DNA from 4 places in the Enterobacter sp. fkY84-1 genome. Region 4 is predicted to be linked to each of the others. Evidence: predicted binding sites of a transcription regulator. Region 4 holds the regulator's gene; each other region holds the start of a gene.

Region 1 (7,506 bases), 1.9 Mb from region 4:
ATGATTATGGGAGATGACAACCGCATCAAGCTGATGAAGTTGCTCGACAGACAGTACGGGAGGCGTTTTGCGCTGGGGTCCCAGGAAAGGCAGCGGAGAAGCGCGTCGAGAAAACACCGGATCGGTAAGGATGATATTGCCGTCCAGCTGCAGCAACACACTCGCGTGTCCGAGCCACCACACCCCATCTTCATGAGATGCCGCAAGCTCAACCGGTTGCCACCACTGGCGGATGAAATCGTCATAACCCAGCGCGGGCGGCTTCGGTAAACCGGCCTCTTTGCGCGCTTTACGCCAACGGTCAAGGTCACCGGGTTGATGTCCGACAGGAAGGGTATTACGAAAACCGTTCGGGGTATGATGTTTCAGGGAGGGGTCATACCAGGGATTTTTCCAGACCACAGCCACCTCCCAGGACAAAAAAGATTAACGCTCAGCCACCAGGCGGATAAAGTCGTCTTCGTCTTTGTTATCTTCAGCGACCGCGTCTTTCGGCGCGTCTTTCTCTTCCGGTTCGTTAGCCTCGCAAAGACGGCGTAGCAATGCATTCTGGCGTTTTTGCTGATCGAGCAGTGCTTCCAGCAGTTCGATCTGCTCATTTGTACGCGAACTGGCCCGATTCACGAAAAACCAGATGACCAGCCCCACAAGCAGAACCACCAAAGAAATCATCAGGGATGCCATATTCAGCAGCCCTGAATTCAGTAACTCACCCATTTCACCACCTCAATAAAAACGTCTATTTTACCACTGGCGTGAAGGAAGGAAATCACGTTGAGAAAAAATGTGTATTACCACGGAATAAATTTGTTGATTGCGCAAACGCCGCTAAAAAACTGTACATCCTGATCGCACATCACATTGATCGTCTGCGTCCATAACACCACGCACGCTATCAGTACGATAATCAGAATTACCCAGCGTATTTTTTTCACTCCACACTCCGTCTAAGGACCTGATGTAACGAGATTATCACGCTTATCTTAAACAAGGACTAACTGCGCCTCCATCGCGGTTTTTAAGAATGCTGCACTTGTTTCATTGCGTAGACACGTTACGCTAGCATTACGATAACAACGATAAAAGAGGTAATAATGCGATTCATCATTCGAACAATTATTGCACTGGCCCTTGTCTGGATTGGCCTCCTGTTAACGGGCTATGGTGTGCTTGTGGGGAGCACCGAAAACGCAGCCGGGTTAGGCATTCAGTGTAAATACCTAACCGCACAAGGAATGAGCACCGCCCAGTATCTGCATACTGACAGCGGGATCATTGGCTTAACCCAATGTCCTGTACTGCGTAAAACATCCGTCGTGATTGATAACGGCTAATCAGCCAGGTTCATGAGGCATAAAAAACGCCGCATCAGATGCGGCGTTTTTTCATTTCAGCAGGGATTAAAACGGGTAGTCGTGATAGCCCATCTGTTCAGAAATTTTACGTGCGGCAGTGTGCAGAATAGTCACATACTCATGCAGACGCTCTTCGGAGAAGCGTAAGGTTGGGAAAGAGATACTTAAGCCTGCAATCACCACCCCAAAGCGGTCAAATACCGGGACGCCGATACAGCGCAGCCCCTCTTCCTGCTCTTCGTTATCTTCGCCATACCCTTGCTCGCGCACGCGGTCGAGCACCGTCAGCAGCGCTTCCGTACTGGTAATGGTTCGTTCCGTGCTGCGCTTGTATTCCACGCCTTCGAGGATCTGCTCCACTTCCTCGCGATCGCGCCACGCCAGCAGAACCTTACCAATCGCGGTACTGTAGAGCGGGTTGCGGCGCCCAATGCGCGAATACATGCGCAGATTGTACATGGAGTCGATTTTATGGATGTAAACGATGCTGTCTTCATCCAGCGCACCGAGATGAATGGTCTCTTTGGTCAGGCGAGAGATTTCACGCATCTGAATGTCCGCGCTGCGGATCAGGTCAACGTTTTGTAGCGCACGCGCCCCCAGTTCAAACAGCTTCAGCGTCAGAGAATATTTTTCAGACTCGCCTTCCTGCGCAACGTAACCCAGTGACTTCATGGTTTGCAAAAAGCGATAAACGGTGCTTTTTGACATCATCACGCGCTGTGACAGCTCTGTAATACCTATTTCACGCTCTTCTCCAAGCGCCTGTAAGATGCCAAACACCTTCAGCACGGAAGAAACAGAATCTGGTTGTTTATCCAAATCCGCAATAGCCATTTACCACCTCATAGCGAGTGTTTTATAAAAATCAGAACTGGTTTTTATTATAAGTTCCCGTCATGTCAGCTGCAATCAATCCGCGTTTACTTCGTTACAAATCTGCGACATATCGCGGCTGTAACAATGCTAAAATAGTTACCCTGAGAATAATTTCACGCTGAGCTTTTTACTCCTGATGGACAAGAATCTTTCCGATGGCCTGCCCTTACCCCAGCGGTATGGCGCAATAGCGACCATCATTATCGGTATCTCCATGGCCGTCCTTGACGGCGCGATTGCGAACGTTGCCCTGCCAACCATCGCCAGCGACCTGCATGCCTCACCCGCCAGTTCGATTTGGATTGTTAACGCCTACCAGATTGCGATTGTGGTTTCACTGCTCTCGTTCTCTTTCCTGGGCGATATGTTCGGCTATCGCCGGGTGTATCAGTGTGGCCTGGTGGTTTTCACGTTTACCTCCCTGTTCTGCGCCCTTTCAGATTCACTGCATACCCTGACGCTTGCGCGCATCGCCCAGGGCTTTGGCGGCGCGGCGCTGATGAGCGTAAACACGGCGCTGATCCGTTTGATTTATCCGCAGCGCCATCTGGGGCGCGGGATGGGGATAAACTCATTTATTGTGGCCGTCTCTTCAGCCGCAGGGCCAACCATTGCGGCGGCGATCCTTTCCGTCGCGTCATGGCAATGGCTGTTCGCCATTAACGTGCCGCTGGGTATCCTCGCCATCTTCTTTGCCCTGCGCTTTCTTCCCGCTAACGGTCCCAAAATCAGCATGCCGCGCTTCGACGTGACGAGTGCGGTGATGAATGCCCTGACCTTCGGCCTGCTGATTACGGCGCTGAGCGGCTTTGCGCAAGGACAATCGCTGATGCTTACCGGCGCGGAGCTCATCGCCCTGCTGGCGATCGGCTTCTTCTTTGTTCGCCGCCAGCTCACCCTCCCCGCGCCTTTGCTGCCCGTTGATCTGCTGCGTATTCCTCTCTTTTCACTCTCCATTTGCACGTCCGTCTGCTCGTTTTGCGCCCAGATGCTGGCTCTGGTTTCTCTGCCCTTCTTTCTGCAGAGCGTGGTAGGCCGGTCAGAAGTGGAGACCGGACTGCTGCTCACCCCCTGGCCGCTGGCGACCATGGTGATGGCCCCGCTGGCAGGGTACTTAATTGAACGCGTTCACGCCGGTTTACTCGGGGCGCTGGGGCTGGCGGTAATGGCGACAGGCCTTTTCGCACTGGCATTGCTGCCCTCGTCGCCTTCCGATCTGGACATCATCTGGCGCATGATCCTCTGCGGCGCGGGGTTTGGGCTTTTCCAGTCCCCCAATAACCACACCATTATCACCTCAGCACCGCGCCATCGTAGCGGAGGGGCCAGCGGCATGTTGGGAACCGCGCGTCTGCTTGGGCAAAGCACCGGTGCAGCGCTGGTCGCCCTGATGTTTAACCTCGCAGGCCAGAACGGCAACCATGTTGCCCTCCTCACCGCCGGTGTACTTGCCACCCTCGCGGCTATCGTCAGCGGCCTGCGGGTGACCCAGCCTAGGGTTCAGGCATAAAAAAAGCCGGGCGGAGTGTTCTCCTGCCCGGCTTATTGTGTTTTGTTGCGTTACTTCAGGTATTCCCCACTGCGCAGCGCTTCAATACGTTTATCCAGCGGCGGGTGAGACATAAACAGCTCGCTCAGCGATTTGGATTTACCGTTAATGCAGAAGGCCATCATGCTGTTCGCTTCCTGCGGCTCGTAGGAGGTTTTCAGACGCTGCAGCGCGGCAATCATCTTCTCGCGACCAACCAGCTTCGCAGAACCGGCATCCGCGTGGAATTCACGGTGGCGGGAGAACCACATCGTGATGATGCTCGCCAGAATACCGAATACCAGTTCCAGCACCATCGACACGGCAAAATAGATCAGCGGGTTGCCGTTGCTCTCTTCGCCTTCGTCACGGTTGCCGCCAATGAAGCCAGCGGCAATCTGCGCCAGAATACGGGAGATAAAGATCACGAAGGTGTTTACCACGCCCTGAATCAGGGTCATGGTCACCATGTCACCGTTTGCGATATGGCTGATTTCGTGGGCGATAACCGCTTCGGCTTCGTCACGGCTCATGTTCTGCAGCAGTCCGGTGCTAACAGCGACCAGTGACGCATCGCGACGGGCACCCGTGGCGAACGCGTTGATGTCCGGAGCATGGTAAATGGCCACCTGCGGCATGGCGATCCCGGCCTGACGGGACTGCTGAGCCACCGTATTCATCAGCCACTGTTCCATATCGTTACGCGGCTGTTCAATAACCTCACCCCCTACCGATTTCAATGCCATCCACTTTGACATCAGCAGGGAGATGAACGAGCCACCAAAACCAAACAGCAGCGCCATAATCAACAGACCCTGAACGCTGCTCGACTGAATTCCTGTCAGGCTTAGCACGAGCCCGAAAACCACCATCACCGCCAGGTTGGTGAGCAGGAAGAGCGCGATTCGCATCATAATTTTCTTTTTACCTCAGTTTAACAAAACGCACTATGCGATTACCCACATCGTATGGGTATTGCGGCTATTTTCAAGCATCCGGCGGGCGTAAGTCACCAGAAAGACACAACTTTACACAATTGAAAATCTGGCTGACGGAAGGATGAAGAACAAAAAGAAACAGGCACAATCTCTTGTGCCTGTTGGGAGGTTATTTTGCCGGAGCGGGCTGTACGGCAGGTTTCTCTTTTTCCTGATTCGCCAGGTCGAGCGCGATATGCACCGTCTCGTCGAGATACGGATCCGGCTCCTGGTAATCTTTTGGCAGATCGTCCAGTTTCTTGAGCAGAGGTTTACCTTCGCGCTTGAAGCGATCGTTGATACGCGCCAGGCGGGTTGCATCGTCTTCGTTGTTCTCTTTTTCACGCTGAGCGTAGTTCAGAGAAACGATATTCCGCTTATCTTTCAGGGCATTGAATCGGGCAATATCCTTCAGGATGTACTGGAACTCCGGATCTTTCGCGATGCGGTCGTTATGCGCCTTCAGCAGCTCAGGGCCAAATTGCGTCATATCACCCGCTTTCACGTAGGTCGCGGCATTGATGCTGTCCCACGGCAACGCGTTATCTTCAAACTTCTCGCCAGTTTCCGTCTCCTGAGTGCCTGTCGGCATGATGATATCCGGCGTGACACCCTTACGCTGCGTACTGCCGCCGTTTACGCGGTAGAATTTCTGAATGGTGTACTGAACCGAGCCCAGTGCAGGCCATTCCGGACGCAGCATTTGATCGTAAATCCGATTCAGAGAGCGGTACTGCTGAACGGTGCCTTTACCGAAGGTTGGCTCACCGACGATCAGCGCGCGGCCGTAGTCCTGCATGGCAGCGGCGAAGATCTCAGATGCAGATGCACTGAAGCGGTCAACCAGAACCACCAGCGGGCCTTTGTAGTAGACCACACCGTCATTGTCCGCATCTTCGCGCACTTTACCGTTGTTATCGCGCACCTGAACCACCGGGCCAGATGGGATGAACAGGCCAGAGAGTGAAACCGCTTCCGTCAGCGCCCCGCCGCCGTTACTGCGCAGGTCGATGATGATGCTGCTGACGTTCTGCTTTTCAAGTTTCTGCAGTTGAACTTTCACATCGTCAGTCAACCCGACGTAGAAGCCAGGAATATCCAGGACACCCACCTTCTCTTTACCCACGGTTTTCACCGACATTTTCACCGCGCGATCTTCCAGACGGATACGCTCACGGGTCAGGGTAACGATACGGGTTTTGGTACCTTTTCCGGCTGGCAGAATTTCCAGACGAACCTTGCTGCCCTTCGGACCTTTGATCAGCGCAACCACGTCATCAAGACGCCAGCCGATCACATCGACCATGTTCTGGCCGGTTTGTCCCACACCCACAATGCGATCGCCTACGCTAATGGCTTTGCTTTTGGATGCCGGACCACCCGCGACCATCGAATTGATCACCGTATAATCATCGTCCATCTGCAGCACCGCGCCGATACCTTCCAGAGACAGGCTCATTTCGGTATTAAACTGCTCGGTGTTGCGAGGTGAGAGATAATTGGTGTGCGGATCGATTTCGTGCGCAAAGGCCGTCATGGCCAGTGAGAAAACATCCTCACTGTTGGTCTGTGCCAGGCGACGAATGGCAAATTTGTAACGACGCGTCAGCGTGTCACGGATCTCTTTTTCGTCTTTGCCGGTGAGCTTAAGGCTCAGCTCGTCGTATTTCACTTTGCCGTCCCACAGCGCATTCAGCTCGGCTTCATCTTTTGGCCAGGGCGCTTTGCTGCGGTCCAGATTGAAGGTGTCGTTGCCGGTGAAGTCCATCGGACGTTCCAGCACTTTCAGCGCGTACTGATAGCGTTCGAAGCGGCGCTTTTGCGACAGGTTGTAGAGATCGTAGAAGAGATCCAGCTTGCCTGAACGCAACTCGTCACCCACCTCGGATTTCCGCTTAGCGAACTGCTCGACATCGCTGGCGAGCAAAACGTTATGGCTGTAATCCAGCAAGTTCAGATAGCGGTCAAAGATTTTGGCCGAAAAGGCCTGATCGAGATCGAACTGACGATAGTGCGAACGGGTGAAACGTGAGGTCACGCGCTCGCTCACCGTCGCGTGCTGCGTCTCTTCCTTGAGTACCGGAATTTGATCAACACGCGTGATATCGTCCACTGCAAAGGCGTGACCTGTTATAGCAAACAGGCCCGCCAGCGCGGTGAGCTTAAAAAAAGTGTTCATGCCAGGCTTGGCCTCCGTTTCAGAACAACAAGTGTTCTGCGCGTACAATCATTGACATACCAGAAGTCAGCTGTACACGAACGCCATCTTTGGTGATTTCCAGTACGGTGGCGTCCATAGCATTGTTACCCGCTTTTACCTTCAGTGCCTGACCCACGCTCAGGGCGTTGATGTCAGAAACCGGGGTATGGCGCGGCTCTTCACGAGGCGCACGCGGGGCTTTTGCTGCTGGTTTGTCTGCACGCGGTTTGCGATCGTTATTATCGTGACGACGCGGCGCAGGGCGTGGTTTACGCTCACGACGAGGCGCTTCTTCCTGGCCGTTTGCCGCGGCGGCTTCGCGTTTTTTCGCTTGCTGTTCTGCACGTTGTGCCTGAACGCGTGCTTTGGCTTCTTCCAGCTGCTTGCGCGCGTGCTCAACGTGCTGCTCGTCCAGCTCACCGCAAGGGTTGCCGTCGAGATCCACGCGGGTCGCGCCAGGTTTGATACCGTACAGGTAACGCCAGCTCGAAGTATAAAGACGTAAGGCGGAACGCAGCTGAGTTTTGCTGAGGTTCATTTCCCCTTCAACACGCGCCACCAGATCCT
Region 2 (7,506 bases), 150 kb from region 4:
AGCAAGTTTAACGCCGGGAGCACGGCATGCCCCCGGCGATGCAAGGTTATGAGCCGATGATCCCGCCGTCCGCTTTGACGATGACCACCGTTGAGGAACGCGGGCGTCCGTTCGGGTTCACGTCTGGCCAGTTGGAAACAGCGCGAGGGTTAGCAGGGTCGGTGATATCATCCCCGCCCTCCCCCGGATGCTGAATGTTGATGAACAGCGTCCGGTTATCCGGCGTAAACGCAATCCCGGTGATTTCACACCCGCGCGGTCCGGTCAGGAAACGACGATACTCGTTGGTGCCCGGAATGGTGGCCACCATCTGGTTATTGCCCATCCCCTCGTAGGCTTTCTTATTGATGGTGCTGGAAGAGACGTCGGTCTGGATCCACAGCACGCCCTGATGATCGAACGACAGGCCATCGGGGCTGCCGAAGGCCGCCCCCTGCATGGAACCTTTAGCCTTCGGATCGTCGCTGTCGGTCCGCCCGCCCATCACCAGAATATCCCACTTAAAGCGAGCGGCAGCAGGATCGGCCCCCTCTTCGTGCCAGTGCATAATATGACCAAACACGTTATTAGCGCGCGGGTTGGCAGCATCAACCGGTGCCTTACCCTCCTTCCCGCGATCGCTGTTGTTGGTGAGCGTACAGTAGACGCTGCCGCTGGCGTGCGGGTCGACCGCTATCCACTCGGGGCGATCCATCTTCGTTGCCCCCACGGCGTCTGCCGCCAGGCGGGTTTTAATCAGCAGATCGCCCTGGTTTTCAAACCCGTTGCTCTTATCCAGACCCTTTTGCCCGAAGATCAGCGGCAGCCAGTCGCCGCTCCCGTCTTCGTTGAAGCGGGCAACGTACAGCGTGCCGGACGTCAGCAGCTGCATATTGGCTTCACGGTTCGCGGGATCGTATTTTTTGTCCGAGACAAACTTATAGATGTACTCGAACTTCTGGTCGTCCCCCATATAGACCACCACGCGGCTATCGGCGGCAAGCGTGACGGCCGCCCCCTCATGCTTGAAGCGGCCCAGGGCGGTGTGCTTGCGCGGCGTGGAGGTCGGGTTATAGGGATCGATCTCCACGACCCAGCCGAAGCGGTTAGGTTCGTTAGGGGTTTTATCAACGCTAAATCGCTCGTCCACCTCGTTCCAGCGGTAGGATTCATCGCTGTCGCTGATCCCGTAGCGTTTTTCCAGCGGGTTGAGATCGGTTTTTTTGACAAAAATATCCGACCAGTTCTCCTCGCAGGTGAGATAGGTGCCCCATGGCGTATGGCCGTTGGCGCAGTTCTGCATGGTGCCCAGCACGCGCTCCCCCTGCGGGTCGGCGGCGGTTTTCATTAAGTCCTGATGCCGCGCCGGGCCGGTAAGCTGCATCGGCGTATTGACGGTAATGCGGCGGGCATACGAAGACGGGCGAACCACCTGCCAGTCGCTGCCCGATTTTTTCACTTCCACCACCGACACGCCCATCGCGTTCTGCCCCTTGCGGGCCTTGTCGAGGCTCCAGTTCGCCGTACCGTCGGTAAACAGCATCCCGTTGTCGATGTACTCATGGTTCATTGCCAGCAGGCCATGCTCCGGGTTTTGCTCCCCCTGCGGCAGGCTAAACCACGCCATGCCGTCATGATGCATGCCCGCCTGCGCAGCCTGTTCGTCCGCGGTGTTGCTGGCATCCGGCTTAAAGGCCGGCATGTTGTTTTTGATCCCCGTCGGGTCACCCCAGCGATAGAACGGGCGGGCAATATAGCCTTCCGGCACCCTCACCGTATCTTCCGTGGAGACGTCGATGCTGGTAAAGCCCAGGGAAACCGCTTTTGCCAGTGCAGAAGGCTTTGATACCGCGGCAATCGCATTTTCGGGTTTGATCAGAAAGGGGAATGAAACGGCAGCGCCCGCCACGGCGCCCATCTGGAGAAAACGACGGCGGGAGAGGAACACCTCTGCCACCTCGGAGAATACCGGGTTCGCGCTGCGGTTAGCGATGTCGTCGCGATGTTCTTTTTTAAAAACGGATTTGAGGGGTCTGCCCATAGCGGCTTCCTGTCATTGGCCAAGAGGTAAGGAGTCGGCGACCAGTCTAAGAAGCTTTTATTACAATTTTATAACACAACGGCGGAGGTGTGGGGCGTCCCTGCCCCGGATAACGAGGTGGAACGCTTAGAACTCGTAGCCAACCGAGACCTTAAAGGTACGCGGCTCGCCCTGCGTGATGTAGGTGCCGGAATCGTCCACGCTGGCCCAGTAGTTTTCATTGGTCACGTTGTCGATGCCCGCGCGCACCGTCATCTGGTTTGCATTGTGGTTCACCGCGAAGCGATAGCGCATCCCCAGATCCAGCGTGGTGTAGCTGTCGATCTTTTTGGTGTTGGCAAGATCGGCGTACTGCGCGCCAGAGTGGTTGACGCGGGCGGTCGCCGTCAGGCCATCAATCGGCTTGATGTCATACTCTGCCCCCAGCACGGCGTAGAAGTTCGGGACACCAATGGCATCGTTGCCCTGATTTACGCCGTTTTTGGTTTTGGTCAGCTCCGCCTGCAGCCAGGTGGCGCTGGCGTTGAGGCGCATCCCGAGCATCGGCTCGCCGAAGACGTTCAGCTCCACGCCGCGGTTACGCTGCTCGGCGTCCAGGCCGTAGTGATTGTTGCTGTCGAGGATCGCCGACGGCATCTTGATCTCAAACAGCGCAAGCGATCCGCCCACGCGCCCAAAGTCCGCCTTCACGCCCACTTCGTTCTGCTTAGAGTGAACGATGCCGGTGCTCTGGCCGTAGTTGGTGGCGGTGTTAGGCGCGGTTTTGCCCGGCTGCAGCGCTTCGGTGTGGTTAGCATAGAGGGAGATGTCTTCCCACGGCTTGTAGACCACGCCGTAGGTTGGCATCCAGCGGCTGCCGTCGAAGCCGTCTGCCGCGTTTTCCGCACCGGTAACTTTGTTATACCCGCGAATGACCACCTTCTGATGGCGCGCGCCAGCAGTGAACAGCAGCTTGTCGTCCAGCACGCCCAGGGTATCGCTCAACAGCCAGCCCTGGGTGCGGGTGCGCCCGCTGGTCAGCGGATCGCTGTACTTCCCGCCTGAGCCGTTGAGATTGGTGCTGTCCGGCATATCGACGCCGGTGTTGTGGTAGATGTTGGTGGTCGGGTTATCCTTCGTCGCCGACATTTTCCACGCGATCTTTTCATTTTTGGTCATCGCAGAATAGCCAACGTTGACCTTGTGCGAGACGAAGCCGGTATTGAAATTACCGCGAATGCCCGCCATGCCGCTGACGGAATCGCTGATGCGGTTGGTATCAAGGCGGCTGACCGTTGCTTTACCGCTTTTATCCAGCAGCTTCGGCGCGCTGTAGATCCCTTCCTCGTGCGCGTGCTGCGCGCCCAGGCCGGTATAGGCGGTCCAGCCGTCGGTGATGTCGTACTCGCTGCGCCACATCCCAAATTCGTTTTCGATGTTGCTGTAGGCCCACTTCTGCGAGAAGTTACGATCGTTTTTCGGCGGCTCGGGCACGAAATCCACCGCCGAAATATTGACGCTGGTCGGGCTGCCGTGGAAGGTTTTCTTCTGATAACCCAGATCCAGCGAGGTGCGGAAACGGTCGCCTTTGTAGTCCAGGCCGGTGGAGAGCAGCGTGGTGCGGCGGCGGTCGTTCGGTACGCCGGTTTCCCCTTCACGATGCACGAGGTTCACCCGCGCGCCAAACTGGTCGCTGTCGCCGTAGCGACGGCCCGCATCCAGCGTGGTGCCAATCTGGGAGTCCGAGGTGTAGTCGACGCCCACTTTCGCCTGCGGGAGTTCGCCCGCGTGTTTTGGCTCAAGGTTGATCATCCCGCCCACGCCCGAGCTCGCCGCGCCGTTCATCAGGGCGTTTGCCCCTTTGAAGATCTCAATGCGCTCAACCATCTGCGTATCCACCACCTGACGCGGCAGCACGCCGGACAGTCCGCCAAAGGTCATGTCGTCGCCGTCGAACTTCAGGCCACGGATGCGGTAGGTTTCCGCGCTGTTGCCGTACCCCTGAACGAACTGTACGCCCGCGTCGTTGGCGACCACATCAGCAATGGTTTTCGCCTGCTGATCTTCCACCAGCTTCGAGGTATAGCTGATGATGTTGAACGGCACGTCCATGGCGTTCTGCTGACCGAGCATCCCCATACGCCCGCCGTTCGCCACCTGTCCGTCAAGGAAGGCCGGTACCAGCTGGTCGCCACCGGGTTTAAAGTCGCCGGCAGGTGCAGACTGCACAACGAGGGTGTCTTCTTTTTTATCCTCTGCCGCGAAGGCGGAATGCGTTACCGCGCCAACGGCGAGCGCCAGCAGCGTTTTGTGTATTCTGGTGTTGTTCATCGTTAACTCATTTGAAAGTGCGCGCAAAAATAGCCCGTTGTCAGGCCTTAGAATGTACTGATAGCAATGCAAATGAGAACTATACGCATTATCCATGCGTTAGCAAGCGTAACCACGAACAACAGGAAGAGGTGGGGAGACAGGATGAGGAACAACCACCCCAAAATGGGGTGGCTGCAATGACGTTATTTTTTCTTGTAGATATTAGCCGTACCGTGAATTTTATTGTTGGTGTTCCCTGAGGTGAGCACCAGAACATCCGCGCCTTGCTTATCGGCTTTCTCAATCAGTTCTTTTTTTGCATCATCAACCGATACTTCATTTGAAGTGCTTACCGTACCGATTTTTTGATACTGAGACTCGACTTTCTTGAACTCATTTTTAGTCAGCAGTTGGGCAGCAAAAGCATTGGTCGTAAACAGTAACGCCGTTCCCAACAAAATAGCAGTCGTCTTTTTCATAACCTTTTTCCTTGAGATTAATCAGCAACTACGAAAAACCTCACGCATGATGGTGAGGTTTTATGAGCATGGTAGAGAATCTCAGGAAATGCCATATATTCTGGAAAATTCTTTTATAACAGTCCATTGCATGAAATTATTAATGAATATTAAGAATAGTCGAATACACGCGCGGTGCCAGCAATATCAATGCGAACCGCCGTGCCCGGGTTCCATCCTGGCTGGCTGACGGTCTTGAGGGTCACGGGCTGCGGCTGTCCGGTAAGCCCAAGGGTGAGCGTCGACAGGTGACCGGTAAAATCCACATCAAGAATGGAGATCGGGCTTTCATGTGAGGCGCATGCCGTCACGCTCAGCTGCTCCGGGCGCAGCATCACTCTGCCCTGCCCTGTCGCCAGCGGGTTGTCTGTGAGCACCTTACCCAGCGCGCAGAGGGCGTAGCCCGCGGTGAGCTGCGCAGGCAGGATCAGCGCATCACCAAGAAACAGCGCCGTCTCTTCGTCAACGGGACGGGTGTAAACCTCATAAGGCGTCCCGACCTGCGTGAAGCGTCCGGAACGCATGACGGCAACCTGCGTGGCAAAGGAGAGCGCTTCGTTCTGATCGTGGGTAACCAGAATCGAGGCCACGCCCGCTTCGGCCAGCAGATCGGCCGTGGCCTTTCGCGTCATGGCGCGCAGGCCGGTATCCAGCGCCGAGAACGGTTCATCCAGCAGCATCAGTGAAGGACGCTGGGCCAGCGCACGGGCAAGGGCCACGCGCTGCTGCTGTCCGCCGGAAATCTCGTGAGGCCAGTGCGTGGCGAGCTGCCTGTCCAGCGAAACCATCTCCATCAGCGCCTCAACGCGCTGGCGTTTTTCGTGGCGGGTCCCGTCCAGCCCCCAGGCAATGTTGTCTGCCACGTTGAGGTGCGGGAACAGCGCGCCCTCCTGAGGCACAAAACCGATCCCGCGCTGGTGGGCAGGGACAAAACGGTTTTCATCAAACAGGGTTCTCCCCTGCATAACAATACGACCGGTGTCGGGCGTCTCAAACCCGGCAAGAATACGCAGCAGCGTGGTTTTACCTGACCCCGACGGCCCGACAATGGCCGTTCTGCTCCCCGGCGCAACGCTCAGGTTTAAGCTGTCGAGCACCTGCACATCAGCAAACGATTTAGAAATGGCGGTTAATTCAAGCATGTCATAGCCCTGCAATTTTCTTCGACTGCATATAGAGAATGGCGGTCAGCGGGAGGGAAATCAGGATCATCAGCATCGCGTAAGGCGCGGCGGCGACATAGTCAATTTCGCTGGTCAGCGCCCAGAATCCGGTAGAGAGCGTGCGCGTGCCCAGGGGAGAGAGTAACAGCGTGGCAGTCAACTCGTTGCTGACGCCGAGGAACACCAGCGCGGCCCCCGCCGCCGCACCCGGCGCGGCCAGCCGCATCGTGACGCTCCAGAGCGCCTTCACGGGCGTGCTGCCAAGGCTGCGCGCCACGTTTTCCAGCTCAACCGGCGCCTGCGCTATCCCCGCCCGCAGGTTGATGAGCGCACGGGGCATAAACATCAGCAGATAGGCAAGGAACAGGGTAATTTCCGTCTGGTAAATGGGACGGGCGTAATGAATGGTGACGGTGACCAGCGCCAGCGCCGTGACAATGCCCGGCAGCGAACTGGTGATATAGATGCACCCTTCCAGCATCCGGAAGATACGGTGCGGGTAGCGGATACCGAGCCACGCAATGGGGATCACACACGTCGTCGTCAGCAGCGCGCCGCCCACGCCGAGCATCAGCGTCTGGCGCAGCGAGTGCCAGAGATCGGCGCTCATCCAGTTTTCCACCCCGCCGAGCCAAATCCAGCGACACAGAACAGCTAACGGCACGCCCAGCGCCAGGACGATCAGCACCATGAAAAACAGCTGCCCCAGCGCGGCAACCGCAGGCTTCAGCGGCCAGCGTTTCTGCTCGCGCGCAGCCCCGGCGCCAATGCGCGCGTAGCGTGCTTTTCCACGCGTCACGCCTTCCAGCACCAGGATAGCGAGGCAGCATAACGCCAGCACGCCCGCCAGCATGTTTGCTGCCGGGCCGCTGAAGGTTGACTGAAACTGGTCATAAATGGCCGTGGTGAAGGTATCAAAGCGGATCATCACGTACAGACCATATTCCGCCAGCAGGTGCAGCGCCACCAGCAGCGCGCCGCCGCAGATAGCCAGCTTGAGCTGGGGTAGCACCACGCGGAAAAAGACCTTCCACGGCGGGGTGCCGAGCGACGCGGCGACATCTTCGAGCGTCGGGTCAAGGCGGCGGAGCACCGCGGCAACCGGCATGTAGATAAAGGGATAGTAGGCAAGCACGGAGAGAAACACGCCCGCGGAGAGCCCGTGCATCGACGGAACCACGCTCACCCAGGCATAGCTTTGCACAAACGCGGGAATGGCCAGCGGGGCGACCGCCAGCGCGGACCAGATGCCCCGTCCGGCAAGCTGCGTGCGCTCGGTGAGCCAGGCAATCGCCACGCCCGTCACGATACACAGCGGAACCGCCAGGGCCGTCAGCCACAGCGTGTTGCTGAGCAGCTCAGCCACACGCGGGCGAAACACCAGCGCCTTAATGGTTTCCCAGCCCGTCTCAATGCCAATAGCAATGATAAAACCCAAAGGCAGAAGCGCCAGTAATGAAAACAAGACAGCTAACGCAACCATCGGCAGTGCAGGACGCCTGCGGGCAGGCTC
Region 3 (7,506 bases), 390 kb from region 4:
GCACCCGCTCTAACGAGCTGGAAGACGCCCTGCTGGACCTGCTCGACAGCCGCGATCGCGGTGAAATCGACTTTGACCGTCTGGTGATCGAGTGCACCGGCATGGCTGACCCCGGCCCGATTATTCAGACCTTTTTCTCTCACGAAATCCTCTGCCAGCGCTACCTGCTGGACGGCGTGATTGCCCTGGTCGATGCGGTCCACGCGGACGAGCAGATGAACCAGTTCACCATCGCCCAGTCTCAGGTGGGCTACGCCGACCGCATCCTGCTGACCAAAACCGACGTGGCGGGCGAAAGCGTTAAGCTTCGCGAGCGCCTGACGCGCATCAACTCCCGCGCGCCAATTTACACGGTGACGCACGGCGATATCGACCTGTCCCAGCTGTTCAACACCAACGGCTTTATGCTGGAGGAGAATGTCACCGCGAAACCGCGCTTCCACTTTATGGGAGACAAGCAAAACGACGTGGCGTCAATTGTGGTGGAGCTGGATTATCCGGTGGATATCAGCGAAGTCTCCCGCGTAATGGAGAACCTGCTGCTGTCGTTTGCCGACAAGCTGCTGCGCTACAAAGGGATGCTGTGGATTGACGGCGAGCCCAACCGCCTGCTGTTCCAGGGCGTGCAGCGCCTGTACAGCGCCGACTGGGACCGACCGTGGGGCGATGAACCGCCGCACAGCGTGATGGTGTTTATAGGCATCCAACTGCCGGAAGAGGAGATTCGGGCGGCGTTTGCGGGGCTGAAGAAATAGCCTCCCCGCTTAACTATGCGATCCGAACAATCCCCTCTCCCCTATGGGGAGAGGGGTGAGCGGTAAACTTATTTCACCGCCTCCGGCAGCGTCACAATCCACAGCTCGCTGTCGGACTCCGGCTTCTTCAGCGGCTTCACGCTGAGCGTGGTTTCCACCGGTTTATCATCCAGCGTCAGCTTGCCTTCCGCGTTCACCCGGTAATCCTTAAGCTTCTTGCCCTCGACCGGGTTTTGCATCGCGACCTTCACGCCAAAATCGTTATCGTTCGCCACCGCAAGCGTTTTGCTGTCGATCAGCGCCAGTCCTTCAGCCTTCTCCTGCTGCCAGCCCAGCGCGCGAAGATCGACCACCTGCGTTTTTGCCGCAAGGGTAATGCCGCGCTGCGCCAGGGTTTTCTCATCATCAAACTCCGGATATTCGCCCGGCTTGTCGAAGGCGGTCAGGTCACTCGCCTTGCTGAGATCCACCTTGTAAATCAGGTTACGCATCCCGTCGTTTTTATCGCTTCCCTGCTCAATCAGCAGGATGTGCTGATTATCGATCGCCACGATGTCGCCGATTTTGGCATCGCTGTTTTTGTCGTAGGCCGCGCTGTCGATAGGGTAACCGTACATCGCGGTTTTGCCGGTCGCCGGGTCGAAACTCACCAGACGGGTGAACAGCGCCTGCTTTTTGCTCTTCCCGTCGATGTCCAGCGTGCTTTGCACGGCGGCGATAATCCGCCCGTCCGGCATCCGGGTCAGGCCTTCAAAGCCCCGGTTGGGCTGGCGCCATTTGATGATGTTTGGCAGACCGCCCGCGATAGATTTTTCCCCTTCCGCGGCCTGCGGCCCGTGGATCGCGAGGATCTTGCCTTTGCTGTCGACGTTAATCAGGAACGGGCCGTACTCGTCGCACAGCCAGTAGCCGCCTTTGCCGTCCGGCGTAATGCCTTCCGTATCCAGTCCGCGGTTATCACCTTTCAGAACCTTGAGGGTGTCGCTGAACGCCACTTCATTGGTGGAGCCAATCACGCCGCTTTGCAGCGGCAGACCGTTAATCTCGCCTTTATCGTCGTGCAGCGGGCGGGCATCAACCGCCTCCGCTTTGCCGTTCTGGACGCGGATGGTCATCAGGAGCGGCGCGAAATCCGGCGTAACAAAGATTTTGGCTTCGTTTTTACCCATTTTTGGCGCATCGGCGTTGGGACCGCGATCGGTCACGGTCGCAAACGTCAGGGCATCGCCCTGCTTGCCCGTAAACAGCAGGCCAGAGCCAATCCCCACCGGAAGCCCGTTCGGGAACGCATCGGCAAACGCGCCGCTGTATTTCACATGGGAGCCGTCAGGGAAGCTGACGATATAGCGCTCAGCGGTAGGCTGCGCAGCCAGGCCAGAGAAAGAGAGCGCACAACCGATAAGCACAGGAATAATTTTTCTTTTCATATTGTTAGTGTCCAGTGAGTGAAGCCAACAACGTAAAGAATAAACGTGTCAGAAAAATGACATAGAAAGGCAACCGGCGTGCGCGGGTGAACGTATATTCATTGCCCTGAAATGTAAGGTTGTGTTGTATTGTGTGACATCTGAAATACTTCTGGAAATTATTAGAAACCCAATTAATTCACCTCTAATCACTATCCCTTCCTCGTTCAGTTTATGTTTAGTCAAAAAATTAAACGGTGCCTAAACGTCCGAACATCACGCGTTGACACCTCGACAATCAAACATCGATGCAACATTTCAAATAAAAAAGTTAACAATATCAGCATAAAACAGCGACCTTCATCACATTTGCAGTCATAAACATCGCTTGTTAAGGTGCCCCCAGATGAATTTAATGACGAGGCATAAAACATGAAAAAACTGAATATCCTTCTTCTTTCTGCTCTGACCGCCCTCTCGGGTTCCGCTCTGGCAATGGGCGGCAGCATTGAGCAGGGTAAAAACTTTACCAACCTTAACCTCGAGATGGGGAAATCCTCATCCGGCCTGTATGCCGAAAGCAACTGGCTTAAAAACACCGATGACGGTACCCAGACCGGCGGCGTGGGCGCAGGCTACAACCTGGAAGTGGGCCCAGTGATGCTGAATGCGGGTGCCAAAGCCATTTACATCGGCCCGAAGAAAGGCGATAACGGCGTGGCGTTCCCGATCGGCGGCGGTGTGAACGTTGCCCTGACCGACAGCATCCACGTGTACGGTGAAGGCTACGTGGCGCCAGAAGGGCTGAACAACAGCGTGAAAAACTACGTGGAAGCCAACGGCGGCGTAAGCTGGACGCCGATTACGCCAGTGACCCTGAAAGTGGGCTACCGCCACGTGAGCGTTGATGGCAAGGACGGCCGCCCTGGCCACACGCTGATTGACGGCGCATATGTAGGCGGTGGAGTCACCTTCTGATGAAACACCGCATGACCGCGCTTTGCGTTCTGAGCCTCACGCTGATGCTCACCGGCTGCGTCCAGTACAAATGGGTGAAACCGGGCGTCAGCGATGCGGAAATGAATAAAAAGCTCACGGAATGCGAAGCGCAGGCGCTGATCGATCTTCCCCCGGATAACGTGGTGACCGGTTCGAGCTCGGAAAAAACGGACAAATCGAAAAAGAAAAAGGATATTTCCACGAGCTACACGGTTGAAGACGCGAATGAATATCGCCGGGATACGCTGGTTGACAGCTGCATGTTCAAAAGCGGCTGGGACAAGATCGAAGTGCAATAACTCCATAAAAAAACCTGCCGGTTGGCAGGTTTTTTTTATGGCCTCTTACTGACGCACCACCACCAGCTTCTGGTTCACAAACTCTTTGATCCCCAGATCCGACAGCTCGCGTCCGTAACCGGAGCGCTTCACGCCGCCGAACGGCAGCTCTGGCGCGGTATCGGTGAGCCAGTTGATATACACCATCCCGGTCTCAATCCGCGACGCCATCTTCTTCGCACGCTCGATATTCTGGCTGAATACCGCCCCACCCAGGCCGTAGTGGGAGTCGTTCGCCAGCGCGACCGCCTCGTCGTCGTTTTTCACCACGTACATCTGCGCCACCGGGCCGAAGAACTCTTCAAAGTACGCCGGGTTGTCGCGCGAGATGTTCGTCAGGATCGTCGGTTCAAAAAAGCTCCCGTCGCGCTGCACCGGCTTGCCGCCATAGTGCAGCGTCGCGCCGTTTTTCACCGCCTCGTTGACCTGTTTGGTCAGCGTTTCCAGAGCATCTTTCGACGACAGCGGCCCCAGCGTGGTGCTTTCGTCGAGCGGATCGCCAATCTTCACCTGCTTAAATGCCTCGGTGAATTTGCTCAGGAAGGCGTCGGCAATCTTTTCATGCAGGATAAAGCGCTTCGCCGCGGTACAGACCTGCCCGGCGTTGTTGAGCCGCGCATTCACGCCAATCCTGACGGCTTTGTCCAGGTCCGCATCGTCCAGCACCACGAACACGTCGTTACCGCCCAGTTCAAGGGTGGATTTCTTGATGTGCTTCGCCGCCTGCGCGGCCACCACGCTGCCGGCTTTTTCGGAGCCGGTCAGCGCTGCACCCTGCACGCGATCGTCAGCAATGATGTTCGCCACCTGCTCGGACGAGATAAACAGGTTGGTCCATGCGCCTTCCGGCGCCCCCGCCTCGCGCACCAGGTGCGCAAAGGTCTCGGCGCAGTGCGGCACGATGCTGGCATGCTTGGCGATAACGGGGTTACCCGCCGCCAGGTTTGGCGCCAGAACGCGCATCAGCTGGTAATACGGGAAGTTCCACGGCTCAACGGCCATCAGCACGCCGATGGGGTGATGTTCCACCCACGCTTCCCCGAGTTCGGATTGATACTTCACCGGGGCCAGGAACTGCTTCGCGTTGTCGGCGTAGTAGCGGGCGATCTGCGCGCACAGCTTCACTTCGCCACGGCTCTGTTCGATGAGCTTACCCATCTCCTGACTGGCAATTTTCGCCAGCTCCTCGGTGCGCTCGTCGATCAGATCGGCAAGCTTATGCAGCACCGGCAGGCGCTGATTGATGTCGCCTTTCGCCCAGTCCGAATGGTAAAGCGCATCGGCCGCCTTCAGCGCCGCTTCGATATCCGCGTCGGTATGTGAGGGGTATTCTTTGATGAGCTGGTTAGTGGCAGGATTTACTGTCTGATAAGCCATGTCGAATCTCCTTGTTTTACCGCTTAGGGTATTAAGGGTAGTCAACATGACTGGCTGTGGACGTAAAGTTGGGTATATCCGGAGATTTCTGAAAGACATTACGACCCTGCCATCCACAGACAGGGGTCAGTATCGTATCTTTGCTTCATATTCCTTCAACACTTCTTACTTTGCCCATGTAGGAATAGTTTGTTCTGACACGTTTTTCACAGTGTAGCCATCATTCCCCTGATTGCCTTTAATACATTTTATTTCATCAAAACCCCATTTACCATTACGGTCAGAAAAATAAACTGTATATTTCTCAGTATCAAAACCAAAATATTTCTCATTTGGATGCTTGAAAGTTTTACTGCCGCAAGAGAAATTATCCCTCCACTCAACATCAGTAGAATAATTCAACACATAATAGGCAACAACGTCAAGACTGCCAGTGACAAACGTCATAAGTAAAGTCAGTAACATCAAAGCCCCCAAAATATTGAAAAGTGTATATCCTTGAAATTTATCTGCAGTCGTAACAAATATCACATAGGTTACTAACTGCAAAATAAAAGAGAATAACACGAAGAATGCAGTAAGCTTCCATAAGAACTCAACCCAAGGGCTAGAAGATAAATCCAGATTGCTGATTTGAAAAAAAAGACTTGCTGAGAAGGCGCTTGATAACGCATAGCATAATGATATAAAAGAAAATAATACCAGCCTTATTTTTTTGATACTCTTGTATCCGTTTATTTCCAGGATAAAAATTGTAAGAATACTACTTATCGCAATTAGAACGACGAAAATCATAAGGAGCACTTTCGCCATATAAATAAACTTTATATTAATTAAAAACGGAATTAATATAAAAGAACACCATGCAATAAGAGATGTCCATCCTGCTACCTTACTAATCCATAGTTCATTTTCAAAGCGTGTAAAAAGATTAACAATCTCGCTACTTCTTTCTTTTCTTACATATATTACGATGATAAGCGCAGCAAATAATACATAAGATATGTATATACTTGCAGGGCTTTTTATTTTTATAAGAATGAGGCAAACCACATAGAAAAACAACAAAAAGAGATCGACAGATTTACTTTTCACTCCATTGATGATGCGAATCTTTAAAGTCATTTAATTTCACTCTATGAATAAGACAATCGATTTAATCTTCAAAAAATCTATTGCTACATTATGACAAAATGCAAGCAGTTTTTTTCACATAAGTATAAAAGCGAAATGACTATTTCGTTTATTACACAACATATTTTGCACTTTCCCCCCGCTTCCCTCTATCCTTAACCCATGGAAAAAATAGCTGAACTCAAACGCGCCAAGCTGCTGGCGCTGTCGCTGCTGCTGGTTGCCGCCGCGGCCTTTATCACCACCCTGTTCCTGCCGCAGACCTTCTGGGTGCGCGGCGTCAAGGCCATTGCCGAGGCGGCAATGGTCGGCGCGCTGGCGGACTGGTTTGCGGTGGTCGCGCTGTTCCGCCGGGTGCCGATTCCCTTTATCTCCCGCCATACGGCGATCATCCCGCGCAATAAGGACCGGATCGGCGACAATCTCGGCCAGTTCGTGCAGGAGAAGTTTCTGGATACCCAGTCGCTGGTGGCGTTGATCCGCCGCTATGAGCCCGCACAGATGATTGGCGCCTGGTTCAGCAAGCCCGACAACGCCCAGCGCGTCGGGCTGCATCTGATGCAGGTGATGAGCGGTTTTCTCGAACTCACCGACGACGGGCGCATTCAGCGCCTGCTCAAACGCGCGGTGCATAAGGCCATCGACAAGGTCGACTTCACCGAAACCAGCGCCGTGATGCTGGAGAGCATGACCAAAAACAACCGCCACCAGGTGCTGCTGGACGCCATCATCAACCGTCTGATTACCCTGATTCAGCGGGAAAGCACGCGGGACTTTATTGCCGACCAGATTGTCCACTGGCTGAAGACCGAGCACCCGCGCAAGGCGATGGTGCTGCCTACCGAGTGGCTGGGCGATCAGAGTGCGGAGATGGTATCGAACGCGGTTAACACGCTGCTGGACGATATCAGCCACGACCGCACGCACCAGATCCGCCAGGCGTTTGACCGCGCCACGCTGAAGCTTATCGACAACCTGAAAAACGATCCGGAGATGGCGGCAAAAGCCGACAACATTAAGCACTACCTGAAAAACGACGAGGCGTTTAACCGCTATCTGGGGGAGATGTGGGCAGACCTGCGCCAGTGGCTGAAGGCGGATATGCAGAGTGAGGACTCGCGCGTGAAGCAGCGCATCGCCAACGCCGGGCTGTGGTTTGGCGAAACGCTGTCTAACGACGCCAGCCTGCGGGCGTCGCTGAACGAGCATCTGGAGCAGGCCGCGCATCGCGTGGCGCCGGATTTCGCGGCGTTTCTGACCCGCCACATCAGCGACACGGTCAAAAGCTGGGACGCCAAAGACATGTCCCGCCAGATTGAACTGAACATTGGCAAGGATCTGCAGTTTATCCGCGTCAACGGCACCCTTGTGGGCGGGACGATTGGCCTGATCCTGTTTTTACTCTCGCAGCTGCCTGCCGTGCTGGGACATTAATCTACTTTGGGCGGCGCGATGACGTAGCGCGTCGCCTCGAAGCGGTTGAGGATCAGGTGCATC
Region 4 (7,506 bases):
GAAGAATAGTTTTTCGATTTACCACGCAAATACAGTCGGTCTGACAGTATCTGGGGGGCAATTTAAACGCTTATAACGTTTAAAGGCAAGGTGGGATCGTAAAACCAGAACAATATGCCAGCATGAAAACACACTCCAGCACAATACGCTAATTATAAGAAAAACCCATGGCTAATCATGCGAACAAAAAACAGCCAGCCGTATAAAATTCACACGCGTTTCGCTTGACTGCAAAGCAAACGGGCCAGCGATGGCTGACCCGTGGAAAGGTAAAATGACACACCTGCCGTCAGGCGATCTTTTTGGCAATTAATCGTTCCGGGATCACGAAGCTGAAGCGGGTTCCTTTACCCAGGGTACTCTGAATATCGAGACGGCTTTCATGGTGATTCACCGCGTGTTTCACAATCGCCAGCCCCAGGCCGCTTCCGCCCGTCTGCCGCGATCGCGCTTTATCCACGCGATAGAAGCGCTCGGTCAGACGCGGAATATGCTCCGGCGCGATCCCCGGCCCGTTGTCTTCCACGCTAAACTCGGCCCCCGTTGGAGTATGCTGCCAGCGCACCACGATCTCCGTCCCTTCCGGCGTATGGTTTACCGCGTTATACACCAGGTTGGAGATAGCGCTGCGCAGCTCATCTTCACTGCCCAGCACCTTTAGCGTGTTGTCGACCTCAAAGGTCAGGTGGTGCTTTTTGTGGCTTAACGTCTGCGCTTCACGCTCCACGACCCGCAGCATCATCGGCACATCAATAGTGTCATTCAGCGCGAGCGTGGGTGCCGCTTCAATCTTCGAGAGCGTCAGCAGCTGCTTCACCAGGCCTTCCATCCGGTGCGTTTGCTCGCGCATGGTGTGCAGCGCTTTTTCACGCGGCGCACCTTCCAGCGTTTGCTCCTGCATCATCTCCAGGTAGCCCTGAAGCACGGTCAGCGGGGTACGCAATTCGTGACTGACGTTGGCGAAGAAGTTGCGGCGCGCCCCTTCCAGCTGGTGCATCTGGGTGACATCGCGCGCCACCATCAGCCACTGCTTATCGCTGTAGGGCATCACGCGGATCTCCAGATGGCGACCGTTATTGAGCTTGAGATTGTGCGGACGGGTAAAATCACGCTTTTTCAGGTACAGCGTAAACTCGGGATAACGCAGAAGGTTGAGGATATTCTGGCCATTATCATCCGGCCAGCGCAGGCCCAGCAGCTGCTGCGCCAGGCCGTTACACCAGAAGATCGTCCCTTCTTCGGTGGTCAGAATGACCGCATCCGGTAGCGACTCCGCACCGCTGCGAAAACGCTTAATCAGGCTTCCCAGCTCGCGGCGGCGCTTTTTATTTCGCATCTGCATCTGGTGCAGACCGTACAGCAGCGGCTCCCAGCTGCCGCTTCCGGGCGGCGGCGTCATGCTTCGATCAACCCACAGCCACCAGGAGAGGCGCAGCAGGTTCCAGAAATGCCAGATCAGCAGCCCGGTGACCGACGCCAGCAGAAACCACGGCAGATGTCCAAGAAAGGCCCCCAGAATGAAGGCCGGAATACAGCATAAGATCAGTTCAAAGACGAGCCTTTTCCATGACAGACGTTCCAGCACGCGTCACACTCCTGTCATTGTTCAGAAACGGGTAGAAAAACGATAACCCGTGCCGCGGACCGTCTGCACCATGCGATCGTGGCCGCTCAGTTCCAGCGCTTTTCGCAGGCGGCGGATATGTACGTCAACCGTCCGGTCTTCGACATACACGTTAGTTCCCCAGACGTTATTCAGCAACTGCTCGCGGCTGTACACGCGTTCCGGGTGGGTCATAAAGAAGTGCAGAAGTTTAAATTCGGTAGGCCCCATGTCGAGGGGATTTTCACCGGTCATCACGCGGTGAGAAGTCGGATCAAGGCTCAGCCCCTGCATCTCAATCACCTCTTCCACCGCCATCGGCGAAATACGGCGCATCACGGCTTTAATGCGGGCCACCAGCTCTTTGGGGGAGAACGGTTTGGTAATGTAATCGTCCGCGCCGGTCTCCAGACCGCGCACACGATCCTCTTCTTCTCCGCGCGCCGTAAGCATCACAACCGGGATGTCGCGGGTCAGCGCTTCACGCTTCAGGTGTTTGATAAACTGCAGTCCGGAGCCGCCGGGCAGCATCCAGTCCAGCAGAATCAGATCGGGCCAGGGTTCATTCAGCTGGTTCACTGCGCTGTCATAATCTTCCGCTTCAACCGGCTGGAAGCCGTTTTGCTCGAGCACGAAGCACACCATTTCACGAATTGGAGCTTCATCTTCTACGACCAGAATACGTCTCGCCATACTTTGCCCTGTCTTATCTTATTTACGTTACAAGTTTGTAATTCGGCGCCATTATGCGTCAGATTTATGACAGATTTATGAAAAACAGTACCACTATAAATGGCAAACTGTTGTTTTATTACAGCGGTTATTTTCCCTTCTCTGAACGTTTATAATCCTGCTTTCTCTTTTTTGCCACGGATCAGCTATGCGCATACTTCACACCTCGGACTGGCATCTGGGTCAAAATTTTTACAGCAAAAGCCGTGCGGCTGAACATGAAGCGTTCCTGAACTGGCTGCTGGAAACGGCCCGGACGCATGAGGTGGACGCGATTATCGTGGCGGGAGATATTTTTGATACCGGCTCGCCGCCGAGCTATGCCCGTGAGCTGTACAACCGCTTCGTGGTGAATCTGCAGCAAACCGGCTGTCATCTGGTGATTGTCGCCGGCAACCATGATTCCGTCGCGACGCTTAACGAATCCCGCGACATCCTGGCGTTTCTCAATACCACCGTCGTCGCCAGCGCCGGGCACGCCCCGCAGATCCTGAAAAAGCGCGACGGGTCGCCCGGGGCGGTACTGTGTCCGATTCCCTTTTTGCGTCCGCGCGACATCGTGCAAAGCCAGGCGGGGCTGTCGGGCGCGGAAAAGCAGCAGCATTTGTTACAGGCGATCGCCGATTATTACCGCCAGCAGCACGCCGAAGCCTGTGCCCTGCGCGGTGACCAGCCGATTCCGGTGATTGCGACCGGGCACCTCACCACCGTCGGGGCCAGTAAAAGTGACGCCGTGCGTGACATCTATATCGGCACGCTGGATGCCTTTCCGGCGCAGCACTTCCCGCCAGCCGACTACATTGCGCTCGGGCACATCCACCGGGCGCAGATCGTCGGCGGCTGCGAGCACATCCGCTACTGCGGCTCGCCTCTTTCGCTCAGCTTTGACGAAACGGGCAAAGCCAAATCCGTGCATCTGGTGAGCTTTCGCGAGGGCAAACTCAGCGCCGTCGACACGCTGGAGGTGCCCGTAACTCAACCGCTGGCGGTCCTGAAAGGCGATCTCGATGCCATCACCGCCCAGCTGGAGCAGTGGCGCGGCGTCGAGCAAGATCCCCCCATCTGGCTGGACATCGAAATCACCACCGACGACTACCTGCACGATATGCAGCGGAAAATCCAGGCGCTGACCGAAGACCTGCCGGTAGAGGTCTTGCTGGTGCGCCGCAGCCGCGAGCAGCGCGAGAAAATTCTGCTAAGCGCTCAACGCGAAACGCTCAGTGAACTGGGGGTCGAAGAGGTATTTGAACGCAGGCTCTCACAGGAGGAGATTGACGATGCGAAGCGCGCAAGACTCAGCGAACTGTTCAGCCATACCCTGCATGCGCTCAATGATGAGGAAGAAAACGCATGAAAATTCTGAGCCTGCGCCTGAAAAATCTCAACTCCCTCAAGGGCGAGTGGAAAATTGACTTTACCGCTGAGCCGTTTGCCAGCAACGGGCTGTTTGCCATCACCGGCGCAACCGGGGCAGGTAAAACCACCCTGCTCGACGCCATCTGTCTGGCGCTTTATCACGAAACGCCGCGCCTGAATAAAGTCTCCCAGGCGCAAAATGACCTGATGACCCGCGACACCGCCGAATGTCTGGCGGAAGTGGAGTTCGAGGTAAAAGGCATCGCCTATCGCGCCTTCTGGAGCCAGAACCGGGCGCGCAACCAGCCGGACGGTAACCTGCAGGCGCCGCGCGTGGAGCTGGCGCGCTGCGAAGATGGCAAAATCCTGGCCGACAAAGTGACGGATAAGCTGGAGCAAACCGCCGCACTCACCGGGCTGGACTACGGGCGCTTTACCCGCTCGATGCTGCTCTCTCAGGGGCAGTTTGCCGCCTTCCTTAATGCCAAGCCGAGCGATCGCGCCGAGCTGCTGGAAGAGCTGACCGGCACCGAAATCTACGGTCAGATTTCCGCCATGGTGTTTGAGAAACACAAAGCGGCCCGCAGCGTGCTTGAAAAGTGCGAGGCGCAGGCGGCGGGCGTCGTGCTGTTGAGCGAAGAACAACAGCAGCAGTTACAGCAAAGTTTGCAGGCACTTACTGACGCAGAGAAAACCCTGCTGGAACAGCAGCAAAACCAACAGAAACATTTTCAGTGGCTTACGCGCCATGATGAGCTCGTGCGCGAGCAACAGCGCGCCGCCGCGATGCAGCAGCAGGCGCAACACGCGCTGACGGACGCTGCGCCTGAGCTGGCAAAACTGCAGCTCGCTCTGCCCGCCGCCCAGCTGCGACCGCTCTGGGAACATCAGCAGGAGCAAACCGCGCGTCTGGCACAAACGCAGCAGCGAATTATCGAAGTAAATACTCGCTTACAAGCCAGAACCGCGCTGCGTTCACGTATTCGCAATACCGCCCTGCGTAACCACGAGCAGCTTCAGACCGAACTGACGGCGCTGGCGCAGTGGCTGGCGGAGCACGAGCGCTATCGTCTGTTAGGCCAGGAGATTGCAGGCTGGCGCGCCCAGTTCTCGCAGCTTAACCGCGATAAAACGCAGTTAGCCTCGCTTGCTGCGCGGATAGGTGAATTACGCAACAGGCTGGCTGCGATGCCGGAAAACGCGCTGACGCTGACGGCGGATGAGGTCAGCGCGGCCATGGAGCAGCAGTCCAGGTCCCGCACGCTGCGCCAGCAGCTGACGTCGCTGCATGCCCGCTATCAGCCGCTGCAAAAGCGCCTGCGCCAGAGCGGTGAAAACGTGCAGAAGGCGCAGGCCGAACAAAATAAACTCAATGAAACGCTGACCCTGCGCCGCCAGCAGTACAAAGAGAAAAACCAGCACTATCTCGACCTGAAAGCCCTGTGCGAAACCGAAGCAACAATTAAGAAGCTGGAGCATTACCGCTCCCGGCTTGAGGCAGGCAAACCCTGTCCGCTGTGCGGTTCCTGCGAACATCCGGCCGTTGAGCAATATCAGTCACTTGAGCTGACGGATAACCAGCGCCGCCGTGATGCCCTGGAAAAAGAGGTCGCCGCCCTTAAAGAGGAAGGCCTGCTGGTGCTGGGACAGGTCAATGCCCTGACTCAGCAGATCCAGCGCGAGACAGACGACGCGCAGACGCTTTCTCAGGAAGAGCAAGCGCTCACTAAAGAGTGGGTGGCGGCCTGCACGTCCCTGAACATTACCTTGAATATTCAGGACGATATCGCGCCATGGTTGAACGAACAGGAACAGTACGAGCGCCAGCTTTATCAGCTCAGTCAGCGTCTCACCCTGCAGAACCAGCTCAACGAACAGGACGCGCAGGAGCGGCAGTATCAGCAGCAGCTGGCGGCCACGCGGCAGGCGCTGGAACATGCCCTGCTCGCGCTCTCACTTAACGCACCTGAAGAGGGTCAGGAAGCCGCCTGGCTTCAGGCCCGCGAAGCGGAATTCGCGCAGTGGCAGGAGAAGCAAACGCAGCACGGCGTGCTTCAGGAACGCATAAACGCCCTGAAGCCGCTGCTCGACGCGCTTCCGGCAGCGAACAGCGAAGACGCCGAACCGGTTATTCCTGATAACTGGCGCGCCATCCACGACGAGTGCGTGTCGCTGCAAAGCCAGCTGACCGCGCAACAGCAGCAGGAAGGGCTGGAGCGAGAGCGCCTGCAGCAGTCGCAGACGCAGTTCACCGCGGCGCGCTCGGCGAGCTGCTTTGCCGACCAGGACGCGTTTCTTGCCGCCCTGCTGGATGACGATGCTATTCGCCACCTTGAACAGCTGAAACAGTCGCTGGAAAACCAGATCCAGCAGGCCGCGGCGCTGTCCGGGCAAGCGAACCAGCAGCTGCAGTCTCATCTGGCGCTGCGCCCGGAAGGGCTCGACGCCGATGCCGCCACGCTGCAAATCCAGCTGCAGCAGCTGGCGCAACAGCTGCGCGAGAACACCACGCATCAGGGCGAGATCCGCCAGCAGCTTAAGCAGGACAGCGATAACCGGCAGCACCAGTTGGCGTTGATGCAGGAAATTGAAGAGGCCGCGCGCCAGGCAGACGACTGGGGGTACCTGAACGCGCTGATCGGCTCGAGCACCGGCGACAAGTTCCGCAAGTTCGCCCAGGGGCTGACGCTGGACAATCTCGTCTGGCTTGCTAACCAGCAGCTTAACCGTCTGCACGGGCGTTACTTATTGCAGCGTAAGGCCAGCGACGCGCTGGAGCTGGAAGTGGTGGATACGTGGCAGGCGGATGCGGTCCGCGATACCCGCACCCTCTCCGGCGGCGAGAGCTTCCTGGTCAGCCTGGCGCTGGCGCTGGCGCTTTCCGATCTGGTGAGTCATAAAACGCGGATCGATTCCCTGTTCCTGGATGAAGGGTTCGGCACGCTCGACAGTGAGACGCTGGATACGGCGCTGGATGCGCTCGACGCGCTGAACGCCACCGGGAAAACCATTGGCGTGATCAGCCACGTAGAGGCGATGAAAGAGCGTATTCCGGTGCAGATCAAAGTGAAGAAGATTAACGGGCTGGGGTACAGCAAGCTGGATAAAGAATTTGCCGTGCAGTAAAGGTCCACTCCACATGTAGGCCGGGTAAGGCGTAGCCGCCACCCGGCTTTTTTATTGTGGCTGCCTGAATTCGCCCGCTGGCGCTTCGCTTACCGGGCTTACAGAGTCGTTTATTCTGGCCACAGCCACGCCGCGCCGCGCACGCCGCTGGAGTCCCCGTGGACGGCTTTGCGGATCGGCGTTTCACACTCGCCGCCGAAGACCCACTGCTTCACCAGGTTCGGCACCGTGGCGTACAGCCGGTCGACGTTGCTCATGCCGCCGCCCAGCACAATTACGTCCGGATCGAGAATATTCACCACGTGCGCCAGGGATTTCGCCAGCCGCATTTCATAGCGGCTCAGGGCCAGCTCCGCCACCGGATCCTGCGCTTCGACCAGACGCATGATCTCATTTCCCTTGAGCGGCTGGCCGCTCAGGCGGTGGTAATCGGTCGCAAAACCGGTACCGGAGATAAAGGTCTCAATACAGCCCTGTTTTCCGCAGTAGCACGGCACTTCGGTGCGGTATTTGAGTTCGTCTTCATCCATCCACGGCAGCGGGTTGTGCCCCCACTCGCCCGCGGTGCCGTTACCGCCGATATGGGCGCGCCCGCCGAACGCTACGCCCGCACCGCAGCCGGTGCCGACGATCACGGCAAACACGGTCTGGGCACCGGCCGCCGCGCCGTCGATGGCCTCAGAGACCGC

The links. The regulator PhoB, encoded in region 4, activates phosphate uptake and scavenging genes when phosphate is short. The targets are predictions, from matches to a motif close to CTGTCATAAAACTGNCNNAT.
Region 1: the regulator PhoB is predicted to act here: its motif matches at 2,284-2,303, upstream of kdgR (DNA-binding transcriptional regulator KdgR).
Region 2: the regulator PhoB is predicted to act here: its motif matches at 2,078-2,097, upstream of ACEPLT_RS05285 (PhoX family protein).
Region 3: the regulator PhoB is predicted to act here: its motif matches at 2,228-2,247, upstream of ACEPLT_RS02830 (esterase-like activity of phytase family protein).

What each region holds. Positions count from the first base shown of each region.
Region 1 covers NZ_CP169393.1:2,830,788-2,838,293, forward strand. The annotation lists gene ACEPLT_RS13585 (MBL fold metallo-hydrolase) at 1-402, opposite strand, end outside; gene ACEPLT_RS13590 (YebO family protein) at 427-717, opposite strand; gene mgrB (PhoP/PhoQ regulator MgrB) at 792-935, opposite strand; gene ACEPLT_RS13600 (YobH family protein) at 1,095-1,334, shown strand; gene kdgR (DNA-binding transcriptional regulator KdgR) at 1,401-2,192, opposite strand; gene ACEPLT_RS13610 (MFS transporter) at 2,371-3,744, shown strand; gene htpX (protease HtpX) at 3,795-4,676, opposite strand; gene prc (carboxy terminal-processing peptidase) at 4,870-6,918, opposite strand; gene proQ (RNA chaperone ProQ) at 6,938-7,506, opposite strand, start outside.
Region 2 covers NZ_CP169393.1:1,128,633-1,136,138, reverse strand. The annotation lists gene ACEPLT_RS05285 (PhoX family protein) at 47-2,020, opposite strand; gene ACEPLT_RS05280 (TonB-dependent receptor) at 2,147-4,330, opposite strand; gene yahO (DUF1471 family periplasmic protein YahO) at 4,516-4,791, opposite strand; gene ACEPLT_RS05270 (ABC transporter ATP-binding protein) at 4,941-5,972, opposite strand; gene ACEPLT_RS05265 (ABC transporter permease) at 5,974-7,506, opposite strand, start outside.
Region 3 covers NZ_CP169393.1:594,562-602,067, reverse strand. The annotation lists gene yjiA (GTPase) at 1-755, shown strand, start outside; gene ACEPLT_RS02830 (esterase-like activity of phytase family protein) at 824-2,182, opposite strand; gene ACEPLT_RS02825 (YfaZ family outer membrane protein) at 2,594-3,139, shown strand; gene ACEPLT_RS02820 (hypothetical protein) at 3,139-3,459, shown strand; gene ACEPLT_RS02815 (NAD-dependent succinate-semialdehyde dehydrogenase) at 3,505-4,875, opposite strand; gene ACEPLT_RS02810 (hypothetical protein) at 5,041-6,000, opposite strand; gene ACEPLT_RS02805 (DUF445 domain-containing protein) at 6,172-7,443, shown strand; gene ACEPLT_RS02800 (DUF2955 domain-containing protein) at 7,440-7,506, opposite strand, start outside.
Region 4 covers NZ_CP169393.1:980,566-988,071, reverse strand. The annotation lists gene phoR (phosphate regulon sensor histidine kinase PhoR) at 290-1,585, opposite strand; gene phoB (phosphate response regulator transcription factor PhoB) at 1,607-2,296, opposite strand; gene sbcD (exonuclease subunit SbcD) at 2,484-3,689, shown strand; gene sbcC (exonuclease subunit SbcC) at 3,686-6,817, shown strand; gene mak (fructokinase) at 6,928-7,506, opposite strand, start outside.